3 regions of the Fictibacillus marinisediminis genome follow, and region 3 is predicted to be linked to each of the others. Evidence: riboswitches for the same ligand, from Rfam matches in the RefSeq annotation. Region 3 holds a riboswitch; each other region holds the start of a gene.
The links. A riboswitch is a leader RNA that binds a small molecule or an ion and turns the genes downstream of it on or off. The one in region 3 is predicted to bind thiamine pyrophosphate.
Positions count from the first base shown of each region.

Region 1: another riboswitch for thiamine pyrophosphate. It lies ahead of LCY76_RS05270 (thiamine phosphate synthase); the one in region 3 lies ahead of thiT (energy-coupled thiamine transporter ThiT).
Region 2: another riboswitch for thiamine pyrophosphate. It lies ahead of thiD (bifunctional hydroxymethylpyrimidine kinase/phosphomethylpyrimidine kinase); the one in region 3 lies ahead of thiT (energy-coupled thiamine transporter ThiT).

Region 1 is NZ_JAIWJX010000002.1:950,599-958,146, forward strand. Features, by position in the region: gene LCY76_RS05250 (penicillin acylase family protein) at 1-249, shown strand, start outside; gene LCY76_RS05255 (DUF1206 domain-containing protein) at 299-1,153, opposite strand; gene LCY76_RS05260 (LSm family protein) at 1,301-1,687, shown strand; gene LCY76_RS05265 (glycine--tRNA ligase) at 2,202-3,584, shown strand; TPP riboswitch at 3,636-3,741, shown strand; gene LCY76_RS05270 (thiamine phosphate synthase) at 3,837-4,475, shown strand; gene thiO (glycine oxidase ThiO) at 4,454-5,584, shown strand; gene thiS (sulfur carrier protein ThiS) at 5,590-5,790, shown strand; gene LCY76_RS05285 (thiazole synthase) at 5,795-6,559, shown strand; gene LCY76_RS05290 (thiazole biosynthesis adenylyltransferase ThiF) at 6,559-7,548, shown strand, end outside.
Region 2 is NZ_JAIWJX010000002.1:1,501,898-1,509,445, forward strand. Features, by position in the region: gene LCY76_RS08185 (spore germination protein) at 1-84, shown strand, start outside; gene LCY76_RS08190 (Ger(x)C family spore germination protein) at 81-1,298, shown strand; gene LCY76_RS08195 (GerAB/ArcD/ProY family transporter) at 1,449-2,543, shown strand; gene LCY76_RS08200 (YecA family protein) at 2,575-3,531, opposite strand; gene LCY76_RS08205 (DUF4349 domain-containing protein) at 3,686-4,552, shown strand; gene LCY76_RS08210 (IDEAL domain-containing protein) at 4,566-4,796, opposite strand; gene LCY76_RS08215 (hypothetical protein) at 4,930-5,166, opposite strand; TPP riboswitch at 5,321-5,426, shown strand; gene thiD (bifunctional hydroxymethylpyrimidine kinase/phosphomethylpyrimidine kinase) at 5,568-6,374, shown strand; gene thiM (hydroxyethylthiazole kinase) at 6,371-7,168, shown strand; gene thiE (thiamine phosphate synthase) at 7,181-7,548, shown strand, end outside.
Region 3 is NZ_JAIWJX010000002.1:1,874,367-1,881,914, forward strand. Features, by position in the region: gene rlmN (dual-specificity RNA methyltransferase RlmN) at 1-557, shown strand, start outside; gene LCY76_RS10145 (Stp1/IreP family PP2C-type Ser/Thr phosphatase) at 564-1,328, shown strand; gene pknB (Stk1 family PASTA domain-containing Ser/Thr kinase) at 1,329-3,323, shown strand; gene rsgA (ribosome small subunit-dependent GTPase A) at 3,313-4,206, shown strand; gene rpe (ribulose-phosphate 3-epimerase) at 4,208-4,855, shown strand; TPP riboswitch at 4,880-4,987, shown strand; gene thiT (energy-coupled thiamine transporter ThiT) at 5,061-5,633, shown strand; gene LCY76_RS10170 (thiamine diphosphokinase) at 5,630-6,271, shown strand; gene spoVM (stage V sporulation protein SpoVM) at 6,370-6,450, shown strand; gene rpmB (50S ribosomal protein L28) at 6,600-6,788, opposite strand; gene LCY76_RS10185 (Asp23/Gls24 family envelope stress response protein) at 7,020-7,382, shown strand; gene LCY76_RS10190 (DAK2 domain-containing protein) at 7,398-7,548, shown strand, end outside.

The sequences.
Region 1 (7,548 bases), 920 kb from region 3:
GTAGGTGCTGCAGGCTGGGATTCTTTTACAGGAAAAGTGAACCATGGAGCCGCCTGGAGAACGGTTGTTGATCTGGCGGACTTGACGAAAACCTACAATGTCGTCGGTCCAGGACAGTCAGGACATGTCCTCAGCAAGTGGTATGATAACCAGATCGAAGATTGGACTTCAGGCCGTTATCATGTAACGGAAACGAATGAATCCAGCTTTAAAAACGGAGAAAAACTAGTATTAAAGCCTGGTAAATGAAAACAGCCTCGTCCAAAAGGGACGAGGCTGTTTTGCTGTATAGAGATGATTAAGGATCGAGTCTTCGGTACTTCGCTTCAAAGAGCAAGTAGGCGCCATAAGCGACCAGTCCGAGAGCGACGATAGTAAGGAGCACTGGACCGAACGGCTGCTTTACAAGTTCAGCCAGAGCACCATCCAGCCCCTTTGTTTCATCTGGATCTGCCTGAATGGCTGTTCTGATTAAAAAGATGCCGATGATGGCGAATACTACACCATGTGCAAAAAGTCCGAACTTCCCGATATAACGTGCGGTCTTCCATTCTTTCTGATTCATCTCATGACGTTTAAGCCCTTTTTTGAATTTTTCCGTATAGGCCTTGTAGAAGTTATAAACCCCTATACCGATAAATACAGCACCAATAACCGCAATGATTGTTTGTCCGAAGGGCTGTGCCAGCGCTTTTGCGGATAAGGTCTGGTATTTTTGACTTGACGAGTTGGCACTCGCTCTGAAGATTATTTTGATTGCACTAACACATAGACTGAAATATATGGCAGCGATGATGAGATAACTGATTCGCGCCATCCATCCTTTTGCGTCATTTCCTTTATGTTCGGGGTCAAAGACCGTCATGATGACTTGCCACAGTGCATAGCCTGCAAGCCCCACAGCCAGCGCAGCGAGCATGACAGAGCCAAAGGGCTGCTTGGCAATGGTGTAGAGGGCACCTGAGGAAGTGGTTAATTTACCTTGCAAACCGAATGCTGTCATTACAGCAAGTATTCCAATGACAATATAAACGGCTCCTTTTGAGAAATGGCCGAAGCGGGCCATCCGGACGATCCATGGTGCAGCTTCATCTTTATATTCTTCTGCTTTTCTTTGGGCATGTTCTTTGTGCTGTGACAAATCTTTTTCCATAAAGGAGCCCCTTTCAAGGTTTCTATCTTCTATATACCCATTTTCTCCAATAGTTGAAACGGGCAGACTGCTGTCCACACCCGTTTTCCACAATTTGCATAAGATGCAGGGTAAGTACTGTAATCAGGGTAAAGAGGAGGTTTACTTTTGAAGGAACATTATTACGGTCTTTGCTGTCAGCATATTGGGCAAGACGTTGAAATTACCACCCATGACGGGAGTGTCTATAGAGGCTCCATCCAAAGCGTTAATACAGAAAATGTCTATCTCCTTCCCTATCATGACGATGGTTCAGGACGGTTCTTTCCGGTCCTTGGTGCAGCCTTGGTAGGTCTTGGACTCGGTTCCATTGCAGGGTTTGCCCTTGCGCCCCGTCCGTTCGCTTATGGCTACGGTTACGGTTACGGCGGGGTTGCACCATATCCTGGCGGCTATGGCGGTTTTCCGGGAGGGTACGGCGGTTTTCCGGGCGGATACGGCGGTTTTCCAGGCGGCTATGGAGGCTTCCCAGGTGGAGGCTTTGGCGGGTTTTGATAAGTAAAGATAAAAAACTCTTCGCTGATAACGTGAAGAGTTTTTTTGCTGTCTGAGAAATTGGCCTGTAAATGAGTGAGATTAGCATGTGAATCCGAAACATCGGCATGTAAAACCCCCACACCGGACAGTAAACACTCTTCAACCATCTTGAATGAACCGGAAACTTCTGGCTTATAATAGGGGAAAGGGCCAACTGGCTGAAAAAACTTGACAATACGGCTGAAAAATTGTACTATTTTCCCCATAATCTAAACATGTAAAGCTATGACAGACGAATAGTATCTGAGGTGCTTTTGTGAAAAGCGATCCGGGGGTGGTGGAAGCCCGGACAAAAGTTCAGAGAAACGGCAGTCTCGAGCGATTAATTGACCAAAGCGGATGCTTTTTTAAGCATCAATTAGGGTGGAACCGCGTGAGTATAAGCTCTCGTCCCTGGACAAGGATATTTGTCTATGGATGAGGGCTTTTTTGGTTGATTTAATTAGCATTTTCTAAAAAAGGAGAGATGGTCATGAGTGTGACAATGGAACAGATCGTCAACATGGCAAAACAGCGCGGATTTATTTTTCCGGGTTCAGAAATTTACGGAGGCTTGTCCAATACGTGGGATTACGGCCCGCTCGGCGTTGAACTGAAGAACAACGTGAAAAAAGCTTGGTGGAAAAAGTTTGTTCAGGAATCTCCATACAATGTTGGTTTGGATGCAGCGATTCTCATGAACCCGCAAACATGGGTAGCATCTGGACACATCGGAAACTTCAATGATCCAATGATCGACTGTAAGCAATGTAAAGCAAGACACCGTGCCGATAAATTGATTGAAGATGCACTTGCTGAAAAAGGAATCGAGAAGATTGTTGACGGGCTTTCTTTCGATGAAATGGAAAAGTTGATTGAAGAGCATAACATCGCATGTCCGGATTGTGATGCGCACGACTTTACATCTATCCGCCAGTTTAACCTGATGTTCAAAACGTTCCAGGGTGTAACGGAATCCAGCACGAACGAAATCTATCTTCGTCCCGAAACAGCACAAGGGATCTTTGTAAACTTTAAAAACGTGCAGCGTACGATGAGAAAGAAATTGCCGTTCGGGATCGCTCAGGTCGGCAAAAGCTTCCGTAATGAGATCACACCTGGTAACTTCACTTTCCGTACCCGTGAGTTCGAACAGATGGAGCTCGAGTTCTTCTGCAAGCCTGGCGAAGAACTGAAATGGTTTGATTTCTGGAAACAGTATGCTCACGATTTCTTATTGAATCTTGGCATGAAACAGGATAAGCTTCGCCTGCGTGACCATGAATCCGAAGAGCTTTCCCACTACAGCAACGCTACGACAGATTTTGAATACCAGTTCCCGTTTGGATGGGGAGAGCTTTGGGGCATCGCATCCCGTACTGATTTTGACCTTAAACGCCACAGCGAGCACTCTGGTGAAGACTTTAACTATATCGATCAAGAAACGAATGACCGTTACATCCCTTATTGCATCGAGCCTTCACTCGGCGCAGACCGTGTAACACTTGCGTTCTTGATCGACGCGTTTGAAGAGGAAGAGCTTGAAGGCGGAGATACAAGGGCTGTTCTTCACTTGCATCCAGCTCTTGCGCCGTTTAAAGCGGCAGTACTTCCTTTATCGAAAAAGCTTTCTGAAGAAGCAAGAGAAGTATTTGCCGGTCTTGCCAGCGACTTCATGGTTGATTTTGATGAAACAGGTTCCATCGGAAAACGTTACCGCAGACAGGATGAAATCGGAACTCCTTTCTGTATTACGTATGATTTTGATTCTAAAGAAGATCAGCAGGTAACGGTACGTGACCGCGACACAATGGAACAGGTCCGCATGCCGGTATCAGAGCTTCGATCCTTCCTGGAATCGAAGATCAAATTTTAATCTCTTTACATTTTTGACCTGAATGGTAAGATGAAGTTAATTAAATAACTATAGCAACACTGGGGGAGCCTTTGCCGGCTGAGACTGAACAACCTGTTCTAAACCCTTTGAACCTGATCTGGGTGATGCCAGCGTAGGGAAGTGGAATCTGCACTGTATGACACATATAGCTGCTCTTGATTAGAAAACAGATAATCAGCCACTCTTTGCGAAAAGGGTGGCTTTTTTGCATGGGGAAAAGGAGGATGCAAGGTGGGGAAATTCGAGTTTCATGTAATGACGAATGGAAGGAAGCAGCCTGACGAAATCATCTCGGCCGCATCCATCCTGGCTCCATATGTGACATGCATACATATCAGGGAAAAAGACAGAAGTGCCAGTGAGATTTTCAATCTGGCAGAGAGATTGAAGAGAGCAGGATTGGGCCGGGAGCAGATCTATATCAATGACCGTGTGGATGTAGCCGTTGCTTCGGGAGCTGAAGGCGTTCACTTAAAAGGCTCCAGTCTTGATCCGGAAATCGTACACCGCTATTTTAGCGGGCTGAGAATCGGCCAATCCGTTCATTCCATAGATGAAGCGCTCTATGCTGAAGAAAAAGGAGCTCATTATTTGTTTTACGGGCACGTTTTTAAAACAGGAAGCAAAAAAGGGAGCGAGCCGCGGGGTCTGGATCAATTGCGGGAGGTTGCTGATGCGGTCACTGTTCCAGTTATCGCCATCGGAGGAGTTACACCGAGTAATACTAGTGAACTCATAAAAGCGGGCGCAAAAGGAATCGCCGTCATGTCGGGGATCTGGTCGGCGACGGATCCGGGTTTAGTAGCGAAAGGCTATGCGGAAGCTCTTAAGAAGGAGGAAATGTCAAAATGCCCAGGCACTATGATGTGATCATTGCTGGGGGGGGGATAATCGGCTGTGCCATTGCTTACTATTTGCGCAAACATACAGAGTATACCGTGCTTGTGATTGAAAAGAACCGAATAGGCAGTGAAGCTTCATCGGCCGCTGCAGGCATGCTTGGAGCGCAGGCAGAACTGAATGAGGCAGGGCCTCTTTACACGATGGCCCGTGAGAGCAGGAGTCTTTTTCCTGAGTTAAGCAGGGAACTGAAGGAAATCAGCGGGATCGACATTGAGTTTATAGACAAAGGCCTGTTTAAAGCGGCAAAAAATAAAAAGGAAAGACTCCGATTGCAGCAACTCACTGATTTTCACAACGATAACGGCCAGCCGGCAGAGTGGATCAGCGGATCGGAGCTTTTGAAAATGGAGCCGATGCTGTCAAAAGAATTGGAAGGTGCAATGTATTTGCCGAAAGACGGCCAGGTCAATCCATCTCAATTGACGAAAGCCTTTGCCCAATCGGCAGCAAAGCTTGGAGCTGATTTTTTAGATTATACCGAAGCAGCCGGTTTCGAAATAGGCCGGTCAGGGATTGGAATCCAAACGAGCGCGGGTATGTTTTTCGGAGAGAAGGCAGTGCTCGCATCAGGCGTCTGGACAGGGAAGCTGGCGGCCCAGACCGGATTGCACATGCCTCTTTTTCCAGTAAAGGGAGAGTGTATTTCTTTAACCTTTTTAGAACCGGTCATTACATCAACTGTCATCTCAGATGAATGCTATCTTGTCCCTAAGCAAGGAGGCAGGCTCGTAATCGGAGCAACCATGGAAGCAGGTACATACGACAGAAAGGTTAGAGCAAAGGGAGTGTTGGAACTGCTGACAAAAGCGCGTGAAGTCCTTCCTGCCATCGAACAGGGCGAATGGGAGAAGGCATGGACAGGGTTTCGGCCGCAAACTCCTGATGGCCTCCCGTACATGGGGAAACATCCTTACCATAAAGACTTGTACATTGCGGCAGGCCATTTTCGCAATGGCATCCTGCTCAGTCCGCTGACAGGGCGATGGATGGCAGAGCTGCTGATCGGAAATCTGCAGGAAGAAAGATTAAAAGAGTTTGCGCCAGACCGGTTTGCCTATGAAAAGATGAAAGGATGAGTCTCATGAAACTGATGGTTAACGGAACAGCCTTAGATATAGCCTCAGCCCGTACAGTCCAGGAACTTCTGGGAGAGTTAAAGCTTGCCGGCAAAGGGGCAATCGTTGAATTGAATCAAGAAATTTTGGATAAAAGCCAACACGCAGAAACGCGTTTAGCAGATGGTGACAAAATAGAAATCGTACATTTTGTAGGAGGAGGATGAAGTTATGCTGAAGATTGGAAACTATGAATTTCGCTCCAGATTGCTTTTAGGGACAGGTAAATTCCCTGATTTTGATGTCCAAAAAGAGGCAGTAAGGGTGTCGGGCACGGAAATCCTTACATTTGCCGTAAGAAGGATGAACATTTTTGATCCTGACCAGCCAAACTTTTTAGAAAAGCTGGAGGCAGAGAACTTTACGCTTCTGCCGAACACGGCGGGTGCGAAAACGGCAGAAGAAGCGGTTAGAATCGCGAAGCTGGCAAAAGCTTCGGGGCTATGTGATATGATAAAGGTAGAAGTGATAGGAGATTTTAAAACTCTTTTGCCTGATCCGCTGGAAACGCTGCGGGCTTCAGAAATGCTGTTGGAAGAGGGGTTTACGGTCTTGCCCTATGCTTCAGATGATGTCATTCTTGCACAAAAATTAGAGGAACTTGGCGTGCATGCCATAATGCCCGGAGCTTCCCCCATTGGATCTGGCCTCGGGATCATCAACCCGTTGAACATAAGCCTTATTATTGAGCAGGCCAATATCCCAGTGATTGTAGATGCGGGCATCGGATCACCGGCTGATGCGGCGGCGGCCATGGAGTTGGGGGCTGATGGAGTACTGCTGAATTCAGCGGTATCAGGGGCCGATAATCCAGTAAAAATGGCCGAGGCGATGAAGCTTGCCATTGAAGCCGGCCGTCTCGGGTATGAAGCGGGAAGAATTCCAAAGAAAAGGTATGCAGCGGCAAGCAGTCCGCTGGAGGGAATGAGTATTTAATGAATGATCGCTACTCCAGGCAGATGTTATTCGAGCCTATAGGAGAAGAGGGACAGGATCTCTTGTCTGATAAACATGTTGTGATTATCGGTGCGGGTGCGCTCGGAACCGGCAATGCAGAAATTCTTGCCCGCGCGGGTGTGGGCAGGATCACGATTGCTGACCGTGACTATGTAGAATGGAGCAACCTCCAGCGCCAGCAGCTTTTCAGCGAGGAAGATGCAAAGTACCGGATGCCTAAAGCGGTAGCTGCAAGAGAACGGCTGGAACAGGTTAATTCCGATATCCACGTAGAGGGCCTTGTTTTGGATGCAGGAGCTGAAGAACTGAGGGAACTGACGGAGTTTGCCGATCTGATCATTGATGCGACAGATAATTTTGATACGCGTTTGCTGATCAATGACATCTCCCAGGAGAAGAAGATTCCTTGGATTTACGGCGCATGCGTTGGAAGCTACGGACTCAGTTATGTGATTTTACCCGGGGAGACGCCTTGTCTAAGCTGTCTCCTGGAAAAGGTGCCGATGGGCGGAGCAACGTGTGATACGGCGGGAATCATTGCGCCTGTTGTCCAAATGGTTGTCGCTCACCAGACGTCTGAAGCACTGAAGCTGCTGACGGGCAACACCGCTGCACTCCGCAACAAACTGGTTTCCTTTGATGTATGGAACAATCATTATTTGGCGATGGATGTCCAAAAGCTAAAAAAAACGGACTGTCCTTCCTGTGGAAAGCATCCTCAGTATCCGCATCTGAATCCTGAAAATCAGACGAAGACAGCTGTTCTCTGCGGAAGGAACACCGTCCAGATCCGTCCTTCGGAAAAGGGAGAAAGGGATTTGGATGAGCTTTCTTTGTCCCTGTCGCGGCTTGGCGGGAAAGTGGAACAGAACCCTTATCTGCTTTCATACAGCAATCAAGAAGAACAGCGGCTTGTCTTTTTCAAGGACGGACGCGTACTGATTCACGGCACGAAAGATATAACAGAA
Region 2 (7,548 bases), 370 kb from region 3:
GACGAACAGGATGATACTCTTTTACGACTTCCTTTCTGGTGGAAACAGACAAAACTCTATAAAAAATGGAAAGCAAGCTCATGAAACGATTAAAAATACTGTTGATGATTACAATTGTAGTTTCGTTCTCTTTAGCTGGATGCAATGGCAGGCGCGAATTGAATGAACTTCTTATCGTTTCGGCTCTTGGAATTGACATAAGCAAATCCGGAAAAACAGAGGTTCATATTCAAGTTTTAAATCCTAACGGGGCAACTGGAAACCAGGGAGGGGCGGTATCAGGAGGGTCAGGTGGTTCTGTCTATACTTATTCTGTGAAGGGTTCTACCATATATGAAGGGATTGATAAGGCAGGAAGGATACTCCCCCGGTATATGATGTTCTCTCATATTAACAGTGTGGTCATCGGTGAGAAATATGCGAGAAAAAAAGGGTTAAAGCCCCTTTTTGATTTTATGGAACGAAATCATGAGTTCAGAGAAACTGTTCCTATGTTTATAGCAAAGCATTCAACAGCAAAAGAAATCCTGACGATCTACACGCCAATCTTTAAAAATCCTGGTGAGTCGTTGAACAACCGCTTACAATTATCTTCTTTAACTACGGGACTGTCAGAAGGTGTATTGGAAAAAGATGTGGTACGGTGGAGATTTGGTGAACACAGGGATCCCGCCATTCCCGGTGTTGAGGTATTGGAAAGCTCAAAAAAGGCTTCAGACATCTCCAATCTTAATAATATTCGAGCCAACGATAAAACCTTTCTGATTACAGGACTCGCCTTATTTGATAAAGACAGGCTGAAGAGCTGGTTAACTGCGGAAGAATCTAAGGGATGGGCGATGATTTCAGGCAGAACGAAGGAGATCTCTGTTTTTACTCAAAAATGCGGGAACAAAAAAGGCCATCTTGCATTGGTAGCCAAGGAAATTAAAACCAGTGTGAAACCTATAGTAAAAGGGGATAACGTTTTTTTTTCCATAGAAGTTAATGGTAAGGGTTACCTGCAGGAAGTGACATGCAATGTTAATCTTGGTGACCCTGCAGAATTGCGGGTTATTGAGAAGTTCTTGGCGAAAGTGTTGAAAAAGGAAGTGGTGAGCGCAGTGAAAAAGGCACAAAAAGAAAAAACGGATGTATTCGGGTTTGGTCAGCTTCTATATGAAGATGATCCTGATTATTGGAAAAGGAAGAAAAACGACTGGCCTGAAAATTTTGCAGCAGCCAAAATAAAGGCAGAGGTAAAAATAAAACTGGAAACGACAGGTGCTAGAATTGAAACCATCAACCAAGAAAAGTAAACACAAATACCGTTATGTACTGGCTGGTTTCTGGATGTTTACCCTGCTTTACACTTTCTGCTATTTAACAAATCATGACTTCCTTCACCTAAACAATTGGATCAATAACACGTACGTACCGATTTATGAAATGTGGTTTGGAGGTTAACGATGAATCACACCTTGAATCAATGGCAGCTATTTCTATTAACAGTCAGCTTCCTGGTAGGAAGTTCATTATTGATGGCTCCAAATTTAACATCCTATTATTCAAAACAGGATGCATGGCTGTCCATGATTATAGCCATAGCAATTGGCATATTCATTAATCTGCTTTGGATTTACCTTTTGTCACTCTATCAGTATCAATCCATTTTTGAAATAGTAGAAACGGTTAGCGGCAAATGGATTGGGAGCATTCTATCACTCATTATTGTATTTTACTCTCTTCATTTGTGTTCGTATGTCGTGAGAAATGTCAGTAACTTTATGATTTCAAGCGTACTCCCGGATACGAACGCATGGACGTTTCAGATCATGCTGATTCTTGTTTCTTTGTATTCCTGCTATTATGGGTTGAACAATATTGCACGGGTGAACGAATTCTTAAACCCCATCATGGCGGTTCTGTTTATCGCATCGCTTATATTAACGCTGAACCGATTCGATATCAGGTACTTTAAGCCGGTTTTGGAACAGCCTCTTTCTACGGTCATGCAGGGGGCTTATACGACGACGGGTTTTCCATTTATTGAAGTCATATTGTTAGGCACGGTTTTTACGTATGTCAGGAAAAAGAAAAAGCTGATGAGATCCTACTTGAATGCTATTGTCGCGTCTGGAATTATACTCCTCATTACAATTATCGTGGCAATCGGCTGTGACGGCTACTACATGGTAAGCCGGACTACGTTTCCTACATTTGAATTGATGCGTGCCATTAATATTGTTAAACTTTTGGAGCGGGTTGAGGTACTGATAGCCGTTGTTTGGATCGTCGGGATTTTTGTTAAGATTGTTATTTGTTTTCTTGCTGCTATGATGGGACTGCAGCAGGTTGCCAAGCACCATTCTTATGGACCGTTTCTTCTTCCTGCGGGTTTGCTTGTATGGGCAATGAGCAACCATGAACACAGCAATACGATGGAATTTACCGATTTCGTCGCAAAAAACTGGACGCTCTGGTGGTTTACCCTATATTTTCTTTTAATTGTGGTGCTGATCATTGGAGTAATCCTTAAAAAGAACAAGAGAACTGATACATAAAAAGAACCTGCCCATTTGAGCAGGTTCTTTTTTAGTTTAAAGCCGTTTTTAGCTGGCGGTATTTTGCAGACAGGCTGGATGCGGATGTGCCATACCGTTTGGCTACTTCAGGTTGTGTGGCAGACTCATTCAGGACGTCCTTGGTCGCCAAATAATGAAGAGCGGCTGCATAGGGCTGCTCCTTACGGATAACCAAGTTTCGTGCTTTTGTCCATTCATTCCAAATTCTTTCCGCCTCATTGTAGATCTCCTCTGATGCGTTCTCTTTAAGCAAAGATAGAACTCTATCAGCCGGCTGCGGGACAGCGTCTTCATCAGCTGCTTTCTCTTGTTTCGACAAAAGAACCTGTAGAGCTTTAGGAAAATCATCTTTTAAGTTTATTTTCATGTCAGTCAGCGCATCTAAGCGTTCTTGCAATTCTCCCTGAGGAATCTCAGCAAAATCAATGTAAAATTCGTAATGTTCTCCAGTATAGATAATAGAACCTGCTAGACCGGTTCCGTCGTGTGGAAGAATCTCAGAATTAAATTCAACCGTGTATTCCTGATCTGTCATCACATCTTGTAATAAAAAGGTATTTCGGTTTACTTTTGAGACCATTTTATAAACGGAAGGGAAGCACTTCTCCCAGTCTGCTATGATATCCAGGATTTCCGGCTGTTCTTTCCCTTTTTGCTCTTTAAGGTAATACACGATTGGTGATCTGCCGTCCTTCACATCAGAATGGAACATCAGCCAGCAAACCATCAGATTCGCATACGTTTGTTCATCATCTCTTCCAATCTTGTATTTTTCTATGTAATTGCGTGTTTGGCTCCCCATTTCTTCATGAAAATGGTCAAAGGCAAACTTAGCTAAGCCTTCCTGATGGCGGCTCACTTCGACAATCTTGTTTAATTGAACGGTTGTGACCGATCGATGACAGCAACTCTTATATTTTTTCCCGCTGCCGCATGGACAAGGTTCGTTTCTTCCTACTTTGTTCATGTTACCCTCCGAACTTCACTGCTCTTGTTGTAAATAAATCACTTTGTAAATACTAGCATATTCGGGTGATATTGCAACTCACAGCTATAAAATTACCATATATTGTAACAAAAAGGTACTTTGGGCCGTCTATAAATAAAAGGGGGACATGATGATGATAAAAAAGAGAAATCAACAGTTCATGGCCGTATGGGTGATGATCGTTTTAGTTCTGGCGTCGTGCAGCAGCAAGGATGAAAACATGGCATCAAAGTCGTCTGAAGGGGGAGGCTCTTCCACCAGCATGAAAAGGGAATCCGCTAAAGAAGACAAGCAGCCTGCTGCCGACCAAGGGAGAAAAATGATTTACACGAGTGAAATAATGATAAGCGTTCAAAACGTTAAGAAGGTCCGGAGTGAAGTGGAACAACTCACAAAACAAATGGGCGGCTATATCGTTGAAAGTGAATCCTTGTCTGAAGAAGAAGGGCAAAATGGGGGTTACCTGAAAATAAGAATTCCAAAGAAAGATTTTCTTGTTTTCACAAAAAAGGCAGGAGAATTAAGTTCTGGGAGTCCTCATGAAATCATAAATGGACGAGATGTTACAGAGGAATATACTGACTTGGAAGCAAGACTGAAGGCAAAGCGCATTGTTCGTAACCGTTTGGAAAGCTTCATGAAGAATGCAAATAAAACAGAGGACCTCCTTGCCATATCCAAAGAACTATCAGGAGTGCAGGAACAGATTGAAAAAATCCAGGGCAGAATAAACTATTTAGAGAATCAAAGCGATTTTTCAACGGTTACGGTCCATTTTGAAGTGAAAAATATTGGGATGAAGAACAATGAAGAGCTGAACACCTGGGGAAAGTCAAAGACTTTATTTAAAGAGACGTGGAATGGACTGGTTCATACTATTTCCTATCTCATTATTGCACTCATTGGATTGTCGCCTGTCATTATCCTTTTCATGGCTATTGGAGGAGCATGGCTTTACTTAAGAAGGATAAAGCGTTCAAAAAAAGAAACCAAACCGTAAAAGGTTTGGTTTCTTATCCAAGGAATTTAATATATTCATCCGTCAGTTTCATGAACAGTTTTTCATCACGTTTTTCCAGGGCTTCATCTATTTGTTCTTTATAACGTTTCATCTGATGGGCGTGCAGCGACTCATCAAGGATCATCTGAGCAACCATATTAAAAGCGAACGGGTCATTTTTCTTCTGAAGTTTATATTTCACAAGATCGTTCATGTCTTTATTATACGATGTATTGTCTTTCATGCTCTATTCCTCCTTGAATTTTTTTGCAGAAGCTTGTAGGATTGAAAGCTCATGCGTTAATGGGTTTTTACTAGTATACTTATCACTGGTAATAATAGCAACAGTTTAATCTGAAAATTTAGTTTTTTTCATTTTACTTCTCAATATTCAAATCAGCCAGGACCTCATCTGCAGAATGGAATTTTTTACTGTCCAGCTGTTCACCGCCTTCCATATCAAATACTTTTAATTCGTAAACATCTTCTGCAGGGATATATTTGACTTCTACGGGATTGGTGTAATTTCTTGAGAAGGATTCTTCTGTTTGTGAGTGACTGTAAACATCTTCTGGATTTTGTTTTAAATTTTGCAGTTTCTCTCTGATATTCATAATTTCTCTCCCTCCAGATTTTCTATCGGGTGTTGTATAAATAATGCCCGTATCCGTTCTGTTTTAAACACAGCAGCCTAACTTTTCGACAAATTTTATCCCTTGTTTGACGCTTCGGCCGCTGTCATTTAGGATAGAAGTAACATCATACATCGTATACCACTAGGGGAGCTTTGATTTAAAGCTGAGAAAAGAAATGTCTTTGACCCTTTGAACCTGATCCGGTTAATACTGGCGGAGGGAAGTGGCTTAAACTTTTATCAGCATTCATGTTTAAGCCGCCTTCTCTTCAGAAGGCGGCTTTTTAGCGGTCGAAGGAGGTCGTGTCCAGTTTCAGTGAACAGGGATCTTAACAGATCAGGCCACTTGCGCTTTTCTAGTGGTGAAAGGAGTTCTTCCATATGTTAAAAACACCAAAAGCATTGACAGTTGCAGGATCAGATTCAGGAGGGGGAGCAGGAATCCAGGCCGATCTAAAAACGTTTCAGGAATTGGGAGCCTATGGAATGTCTGTCATCACAGCTGTGACTGCACAGAATACATTAGGCGTTCAGGGGATCCACCCGGTGCCTGTTGAGATGATCCTAAAGCAGTTAAACAGCATAGAAGAGGATCTTCGTCCTGAAGCTTTAAAGACGGGCATGCTTTTCAGTGCAGAAATTATAGAAGCGGTATCTCGTCATATTCGAAAGTATGAATGGAAAAACGTTGTTGTGGATCCTGTAATGATCGCGAAAGGGGGGGCGGACCTTCTGAGAAGGGATGCAGTAGAAGCCCTGAAAAAACAGCTGATTCCTCTAGCCTCGATCCTGACACCGAATATTCCCGAAGCTGAGCAGCTAACAGGAAGAAGCATTTCCACAAAGCAAGACAGGGAGGATGCTGCAAAATTTTTGCATGATTTAGGAGCAGGAATGATTGTGATCAAAGGAGGCCATCTCTCTCATGATAAAGCACCAGTCGACTTGTTTTATGATGGTGAGCAGATGCATGAGCTGGAAGGAAGAAGGATTGATACACCGCAAACTCATGGAACCGGCTGTACGTTTGCAGCTGCCATTGCTGCTGAACTGGCTCTTGGAAAAACCCCGATTCATGCTGTAAAAACAGCGAAAACTTTTATACAGGAAGCAATCAGCCACCCGCTTCATATTGGCAGCGGGCATGGGCCGACAAACCATTGGGCATACAGGAGGAATCAGGCATGAAAGAACTGAGTGTACTTTTAAAAGACATTAGAAAGAAAAAACCTCTGATTCATCACATCACTAACCAAGTAACGATGAATTTTTTAGCGAACGGCATCTTGGCAGCTGGAGGAAGCCCGATGATGGCTCTTCATTATGAAGAGGCTGAAGAAGCCGTCATGGCAGCTGACGCACTGGTTTTAAATATTGGAACCGTTGAACCTGACTCAATTAAAGCAATGGTTTTGGCTGGAAAAAAAGCGAAGGAACTGGGCATTCCTGTCATTTTGGATCCGGTGGGTGCAGGACTTTCCTTATTAAGGAAGAAAGCCGTTGAGGAGCTGGTTGAACAGGTTTCTCCCGATGTCATTTGCGGCAATGCCGCAGAGATCTCCTTTTTGTACGGAGGTGACTGGGGTGGCAAAGGGGTTGATGGTGATCAATCAGAAAACGATGATGAGCTTGCTTTGCATGCGGCCAGTAAGCTCGGTTCGGTCATTGTCATTACAGGGAAAAAGGATGCAGTGAGTGATGGAAAGGAATGCATAGCGATTAGTGGCGGACATGAAATATTGTCTTATGTGACAGGGACCGGCTGTTTCTCAACCTCTCTTATCGGTTTGTTTATGGCCAGATCTCTGGAAACCGGCCTTTCCTGTTGCCAGAGGGCCGCAGGCGCTTTGACGATGCTGGGAATCTGTGCTGAACGCGCTAAAGCCGTTTCAGCAGGACCAGGCTCCTTTCAGACAGCATTATTGGATGAGCTCTATCTATTAAACCCTGAAGACTTGAATACGGCCGGCAGATGGAGCTAAGGAGGCTTACAGATGGAATATAATACGCTTAAACTGCAGTTAAAAGTTTATTTTATTATGGGAAGCTTAAACTGCAGAGCTGAACCTGAACTAGTGCTGGAGCAGGCGCTAAAGGGGGGAGCGACGCTTTTTCAATATCGTGAGAAGGGCGAAGGGTGTCTATCACCTGATCAGAAAAATGCCTTAGCTCTTAGCTTGCAGAAAATCTGCGGAAAAAACCATGTTCCTTTTATTATTAATGATGATATCGATCTCATGATCAGCCTGAATGCCGATGGTCTGCATATCGGGCAGGAGGATGGAGATCTCAATCAAATCCGCAGCAGCATCCCCGATAAAATTCTTGGCGTTTCGGTTCACAATGTTGAAGAAGCAGAAGA
Region 3 (7,548 bases):
TCGATAACTACGAAGGTCTGATCAAGTTCCTAAAAGTAGTAAACCATGACAAAGGGCTGAATATCGGTGCAAGGCATATTACTGTTTCCACAAGCGGTATCGTGCCTTACATCTACAAATTTGCTGATGAAGGGATGCAGATCAACTTTGCGGTATCCCTTCATGCTCCGAATACTGAAATCAGAAGCAAGCTCATGCCGGTCAACCGCATGTATCCAATGGAAGAACTGATGGAATCCATTCGTTATTACATCAAGAAGACCGGTCGCCGGATTTCATTTGAATATGGTCTTTTCGGCGGTGTGAATGATCAGGTTGAACATGCTGAAGAACTTGCAGATCTGATTAAAAACGTAAAATGCCATGTAAACCTGATTCCTGTCAACTATGTACCGGAACGTGATTATGTCCGGACACCTAAGAAGCAGATCTTCAAATTTTTAGATACGCTAAAAAAACGGGGTATCAATGCTACCTTACGCAGGGAGCAGGGACATGATATTGACGCAGCCTGCGGGCAGTTAAGAGCGAAGGAGCGTCAGGAAGAGACGAGGTGACGTAAATTGCAGTATGCCTTTAAAACAGATACTGGTAGAGTTCGTCAGCATAATGAAGACAGCGGGGGAGTGTTCACAAAAGGTGAACACTTTCTTGCCCTTATTGCGGATGGCATGGGGGGACATAAAGCCGGAGATGTTGCCAGTTCCAAAACAATTCAGTCATTTGAGGAAGCCTGGAACGCTTCTTCGGAAGAAATTTCAGAGACTCCTGTAAAGGCTGAAGAATGGCTTTTAGAAACGGTAACACAGACCAATTTGGATCTGCATCAGTATGCAAATAAGAATATTGACTGCAGCGGGATGGGGACAACGCTTGTCGGAGCCCTTTGCACACCTTCCTATTTAACTATTTTACATATTGGTGACAGCCGCGTTTATTATTTCTCTGAAAAAAAGCTGATTCAAAAGACCGAAGACCATACCCTCGTTAATGAGCTGGTGCGGTCAGGGCAGCTATCGGAAATAGAAGCGGAAAATCACCCTAGAAAGAATGTGATTTTGCGGGCCCTTGGAACGGATGACCATATTGATGTGGATATTCAAACGATTTCCTGGGGCGAGGGAGATATCGTTTTGTTATGTTCAGACGGCCTCTCTAACAAAGTAACCCGCGAAACGATGGAAAACATACTGAATGATGACAACCTCTCGTTGGAAGATAAAGCTGATCGACTTGTGAACCTTGCAAATGAGGCCGGAGGAGAGGATAATATCACGATTGGACTCGTCCATTATACGCCCCAGACACCGGAAAAGGGAGTAAGTTAAATGATTGGCAAGCGTATAAGCGGCCGCTATAAGTTGCTTGAAGTCATCGGTGATGGCGGAATGGCAATCGTATACCGTGCCAAGGACTTAATCCTTGACCGGGATGTTGCGGTTAAAATACTTCGATCAGAGTTTTCAGACGACGAGGAGTTCATCAAACGATTCAGAAGAGAGGCTGAAGCGGCAACAAGTCTCGCCCATCCTCACATCGTAAGCATATTTGATGTGGGAGAGGAAAATAACGTGTACTTCATAGTCATGGAGTATGTAAAAGGGAAAACATTAAAACAATACATCAGGGATCATGGCCGCCTGTCTGTTGAAGAATCCATACAGATTATCAGGCAGATTGCCTCAGGAATGGTTGCAGCTCATGAGCATGGGATCATACACAGAGATATCAAGCCCCATAATATCTTAATTGATGAGAATGGATTGGCAAAAGTTACAGACTTTGGGATCGCTCTCGCCATCACATCCGCAACGATTACCCATACAAACTCAGTGCTTGGATCGGTCCATTACTTCTCTCCGGAACAGGCGCGAGGAGGAGTGGCCAATGCAAAATCGGACATCTATTCCCTAGGTGTTGTGCTGTTTGAAATGCTGACAGGCAGGGTTCCCTTTACAGGGGAATCACCGGTATCCGTAGCACTCAAGCATCTTCAGGAGGAAGTTCCCGAGCCAAGGAAAATCAATCCGGAAATTCCACAGAGTGTTGAAAATATTATTCTTAAAGCACTGACAAAAAATCCGGTGTACCGGTATGACAGTGCTCTTGAAATGATGGACGACCTGGACACGGCTCTCTCTCCTCACCGTCTGCATGAGCAGCGGTGGAGCAATTTTGATGATGCGGCAGATGCTACACGGGTCATGCCTCCGGTATCCATGAACAAAGCAGTCGAAAAGCCGGTTGCAATATCAAAAGATACCACAAAGCCTCCGCCAAAAAAGAAGAAAAAAAGTTGGTGGCTTGTACTGCTGATTTTACTGCTTTTGCTCGCAGGTGCTGGAGCGGCTGCCTTTGTGGTCATGCCTGGTTGGTTTAAAGTGAAAGATGTTTCTGTTCCCAATGTTATCCATAAAGATTACGAATACGGGTTTGAACGGCTCGCAAAACTCGGTTTTAACGTCGAACGGAAAGAGCGCTACGATGAAGATGTGGAACAGGGGAAAATTATAAAACAGGATCCTGATCCCCATTCTATGGTTAAAGAAGGCAGCACGGTTACACTTTTTGTTTCTAAAGGCTTTAAGAAAGTGGACATGCTGGATCTTACCGGAATGAGTGAAGATGCTGCACGAGACCTCTTAAACGAAAGAGGCTACGATAGCAAGAACATTGAGACCATACCGGTGGAATCAGAGGAAACGCCTGAGGGTGAGGTCGTCTCACAGAGCCCGGATAAAGGGGAAAAAGTCAATCCGAGCGAAATACAGGTGATTCTTCGTGTCAGTACTGGCCCGCCTTCGATTCAGCTTGAGAACTTATCAAATTCCTCGAAAGAAGATGTTGAGAAATACATCTCGCAGGAAGGGCTTAATGTCAACTTTACAAAAGAGTACTCTGATACCGTAGAAGAAGGAAAGGTCATCTCGCAAAAACCTTCACCTTATACGAATGTCAAAAAAGGTTCTACGGTTGATGTCGTTATTTCAAAAGGCAAAAAACCAGAACCGAAGCCCAAACCAAAGCCTGATGTTCAGGAAGACATCACATTTAATAATAAAATAACAGTTGAAGTTTCAAAGGGTGATGAGAATAAACAGTTCCAGGTCAGAATTGTTTACAGCGATGCCAAAGAGGAAAATGCTGTTTTCGTAGAAGAAGAAATTTCCCAGACGAAAGAGTATATGGTGCCTTTGACCGTCTCGCCGGACCATGATGCTTCCTATACCGTTTATTTAAATGGGAAAGAGCAGGCATCAAAAACATTTAATTATCAAGATGCGAAGGAAGGTAAATTCAAAGGAGCGAACAATGGACAATAAGACTGAAGGCAGAATTATTAAATCAGTCGCAGGATTCTATTATGTACAATACAATGACAAAGTCTTTCAATGCAGAGGCCGTGGCAATTTCCGTAAAAAGAAAATTACGCCTGTGGTCGGAGATTGGGTCGTATTTGAATCCTCCAACCCGACAGACGGATACATTATGGATGTTAAGGAAAGAAAGAACGAGTTAAACCGGCCGCCAATTTCAAATGTTGACCAGGCAATTCTCGTTTTCTCTGCCGTCCGGCCGGAATTTTCAAGTTCACTGCTGGACCGTTTTCTTGTTCATATCGAAGACAATGGCATTCAGCCGGTGATCTGCTTTACGAAGATGGATTTGATTGAAAGTGCAGAGTATCAGAAGGAAATCGAAAATTACATCGCTGCTTATAAGAAGCTCGGATATGAGGTCATTCCAACCTCTGCGATGTCGCTGGCCGGTATGGAAGACATCAAACCGATATTTAAAGGAAAAACGAGCGTCTTCGCAGGACAGTCCGGGGTAGGGAAGTCGTCTCTCTTGAATGCGCTGATGCCTGAACTCATGCTGGAGACGAATGACATATCAGATCATCTTGGACGCGGAAAGCATACAACGAGGCATGTTGAACTCCTTCCTTTTGAAGGGGGCTTGATCGCAGACACTCCTGGATTCAGCTCATTGGACTTTGTAGAAATTGAAACCGAAGAGCTCTCCTACAACTTCCCTGAGATGAAACAGAGGGTATCACAATGCAAGTTTCGCGGCTGCACTCACAGCTCTGAACCGAAATGCGCAGTAAAAAAAGCAGTGGAAGAGGGAGAGATCCCATCGTTCCGCTATGATCATTATCTTGAATTTTTGCAGGAAATCAAGGATCAAAAACGGAGGTACTAACATGATAAAAGTTGCGCCTTCCATTCTTTCCGCAGACTTTTCAAAGCTCGGTGAAGAAATTAAGGCAGTGGAAGAAAACGGTGCTGATTATATCCATATCGATGTGATGGATGGGCATTTTGTGCCGAATATTACGATGGGGCCTTTAGTCGTTAAAGCCATCAGGCCGCTCACTGAACTGACATTTGATGTACATTTAATGATTGAAAACCCTGACCGGTATATCCCGGAGTTTGCAAAAGCAGGTGCTGATATCATTACTGTTCATGTTGAAGCATGTCCGCACCTTCATCGGACCATTCAATTAATTAAAGAGCAGGGAAAAAAGGCAGGGGTCGTATTAAATCCTGCTACTCCTGTTGAAACCATTCAGCATATTTTGGCTGATATAGACCTTGTGCTCATCATGTCTGTAAATCCAGGCTTTGGTGGACAATCCTTCATACACACTGTGCTTCCTAAGATTGAAGTATTATCTGCGAGGATCAAGGAGCAGGGCTTGAACGTTGAAATTGAGGTAGACGGCGGCGTGAACGCAGAGACTGCCCGTCTTTGTGAGAAAGCTGGAGCTACCGTATTAGTAGCGGGATCAGCCATTTATGGGCAAAAAGACATAAAGGGTGCAATCCGTACCATTCGTGGTGTATAATATATAATAAGTATAATTGAAAAAAGTAACCACAGGGGGAGTCCCAAACAGGGGCTGAGAGGGGAGTACACTCCCGACCCTTTGAACCTGAAGCAGGATCATGCCTGCGTAGGAATGTGGAGTCGCAGTTGTTAACGATAAGCAACCGTCATTCACATGCCGGTTGCTTTTTTCTTTTTATTAAAGATGTTTGGGGGAGATTGATTTGAGTAAAAAAATTATGTTTTTGACTGAAGTGGCGATGATGTCAGCGTTGGCCATCATACTTAGTTTTGTTCAATTTAAAGGGCTTTGGGCAAATGGAGGCTCAGTTTCATTGGAGATGCTGCCAATCTTTTTAATGGCATTCCGCCGAGGGGTCCCTGGTGGAGTATTAACTGGTCTGATTGTCGGGATGGTAAAGATCCTGGTTGATGGAACCGCAGGATACAATCCCGCAGGTTTGATCCTGGATTACCCTCTCGCGTTCCTATTGGCTGGATTTGCCGGGGTGTTTAAAGTCAGTTCGGAAAGCCAATCTAAAAGGAGGATCTCAGCGATTGTGGCAGGCATCGCCTTCGGAAGCCTGCTCCGTTTGGCCTCCCATGTTGTATCAGGAGTCATATTCTTTGCATCATACGCCCCAAAAGGCATGAACCCTGTGCTGTACTCCATTGTGTATAATGCTTCATACATGATCCCGGTTGCTTTGATCACTGCAGCTGCTTTTATTTTCTTGACAAAAACAGCACCGCGGCTGCTGCATAGGACCGATCCAAGAGTTGTTAACGCGGCATGAAAATTATCATTTTAGCAGGAGGTCCGGAAGAAAGGCAGCCGGACCTCTCTTTATTTGCCGGCGAAAAGGCAGTCTGGGCAGGTGTTGACCGCGGCGTATTCTACTTGTTGAAAAAAGGAATCATACCCGGCTGTGTATTTGGAGATTTCGATTCTGTGAACAGCAGTGAGCGTGAATGGATGGCTTCATTTAACCTTCCTTCTTTTGAGTATGACAGTGAAAAGGATAAAACTGATCTAGAGCTGGCCCTTGAATGGGCACTGGGGCAAAAACCGGAACAGATCCTGCTGCTGGGTGTTACGGGCGGGCGCCTGGATCATGAACTGGCCAATATCCAATTGCTCCTTCATGGACTCGAAGCCGGAATTAACATTGAAATATGGGACAGGCAGAATAAGATTGCCTTATCAGCACCAGGACCGCATATCATACAACAAGAGCCTGAGTTCTCTTATGTCTCTTTCCTTCCATTTAACGGGCCTGTTACCGGCCTGACTCTGACAGGGTTCAAATATCCGCTTCAGGATCAATACTTGCCGATGGGTTCTACTCTCTGCATTTCCAATGAGCTTGTAAATAAAAGTGGTACTTATTCATTCTCGGGCGGCATATTAATGTTGGTAAAGAGCCATGATTAATATTTTATGCGTCGGGCCGCATGGTACTATTTTTATAAAAGCGAATATATTTATTAGGGAATGTCTTATTTTTTCAAAGGGCCTGGAGGAGGGGTATGATGAAATTTTACACCATTAAACTGCCTAGGTTTTTAGGAGGATTTGTACGTGCGGTTTTAGGTTCATTTAAAAAAGGATAATCACTTCCATCCAAAAGAAAAAAGCACCCATCAAGGGTGCTTTTTTCTTTTCAAGAAGTGTTGTCCCGTTCCAGCGCTTGTCGGACCTTGCAGCCCGCTTGCGCTTTTCCAAATAAAAAACAACGGGGATGCCGTTGTTTTAAGAGCGATTAAACGCGTTCAACTTTTCCGGATTTAAGGGCACGTGCAGAAACATAAACACGTTTAGGCTTCCCGTCAACCAAGATGCGGACTTTTTGAACGTTTACTCCCCAGCTCTTTTTAGATTTGTTCAATGCGTGGGAACGCTTGTTTCCTGTTTTAGGTCCTTTACCAGTAACGTAACATTTGCGTGACATAATTGTACCTCCTTTATAACAGTAAAACTGTATCATATCAGTCGTATGTTAAATACTAACCTATAGTAGCATGACCACTTAAGAAAAGCAACAAATGATTTTTCGTATTTCAAGTAAAAAGGCTTGACATGGCTTTGTGACTATTGTCAAATGGAGTTGTCCTTTCATAAAACTTAATTTTATAGTAAAATGAGGTTTAGCCATAATTGATTGATTAAAGGGGGATTCATCATGTCCATCGAAATGAAGAATAAATACGGCCAGATTGACATTTCTACGGAAGTGATCGCTACTATTGCTGGCGGCGCTGCTATTGATTGCTACGGTATTGTAGGCATGGCTTCCAGGAAGCAGTTAAAGGATGGTATTACCGAACTTTTAGGACGTGACAACTTCTCCCGGGGGATTGTGGTTCGGCAAGAAGAAGATGAAGTACATATTGATATGTATATTATTGTAAGCTACGGAACAAAGATTTCTGAAGTAGCCCATAATGTACAGACAAAAGTGAAATATACCCTCGATCAAATGCTGGGTCTCTCTGTAGATTCTGTTAACATTTTTGTTCAGGGTGTCAGGGTGACAACCCCTTAGTTAGGAGGAAAGTTCGTGTCTTTAACAGTTTTAGACGGTAAAAAGTTTGCGGCTATGGTTGCATTGGGAGCCGCAAACTTATCAAAAAACGCAGCAATGGTAGATGCACTTAATGTTTTTCCTGTGCCGGACGGGGATACAGGAACCAACATGAACCTTACGATTA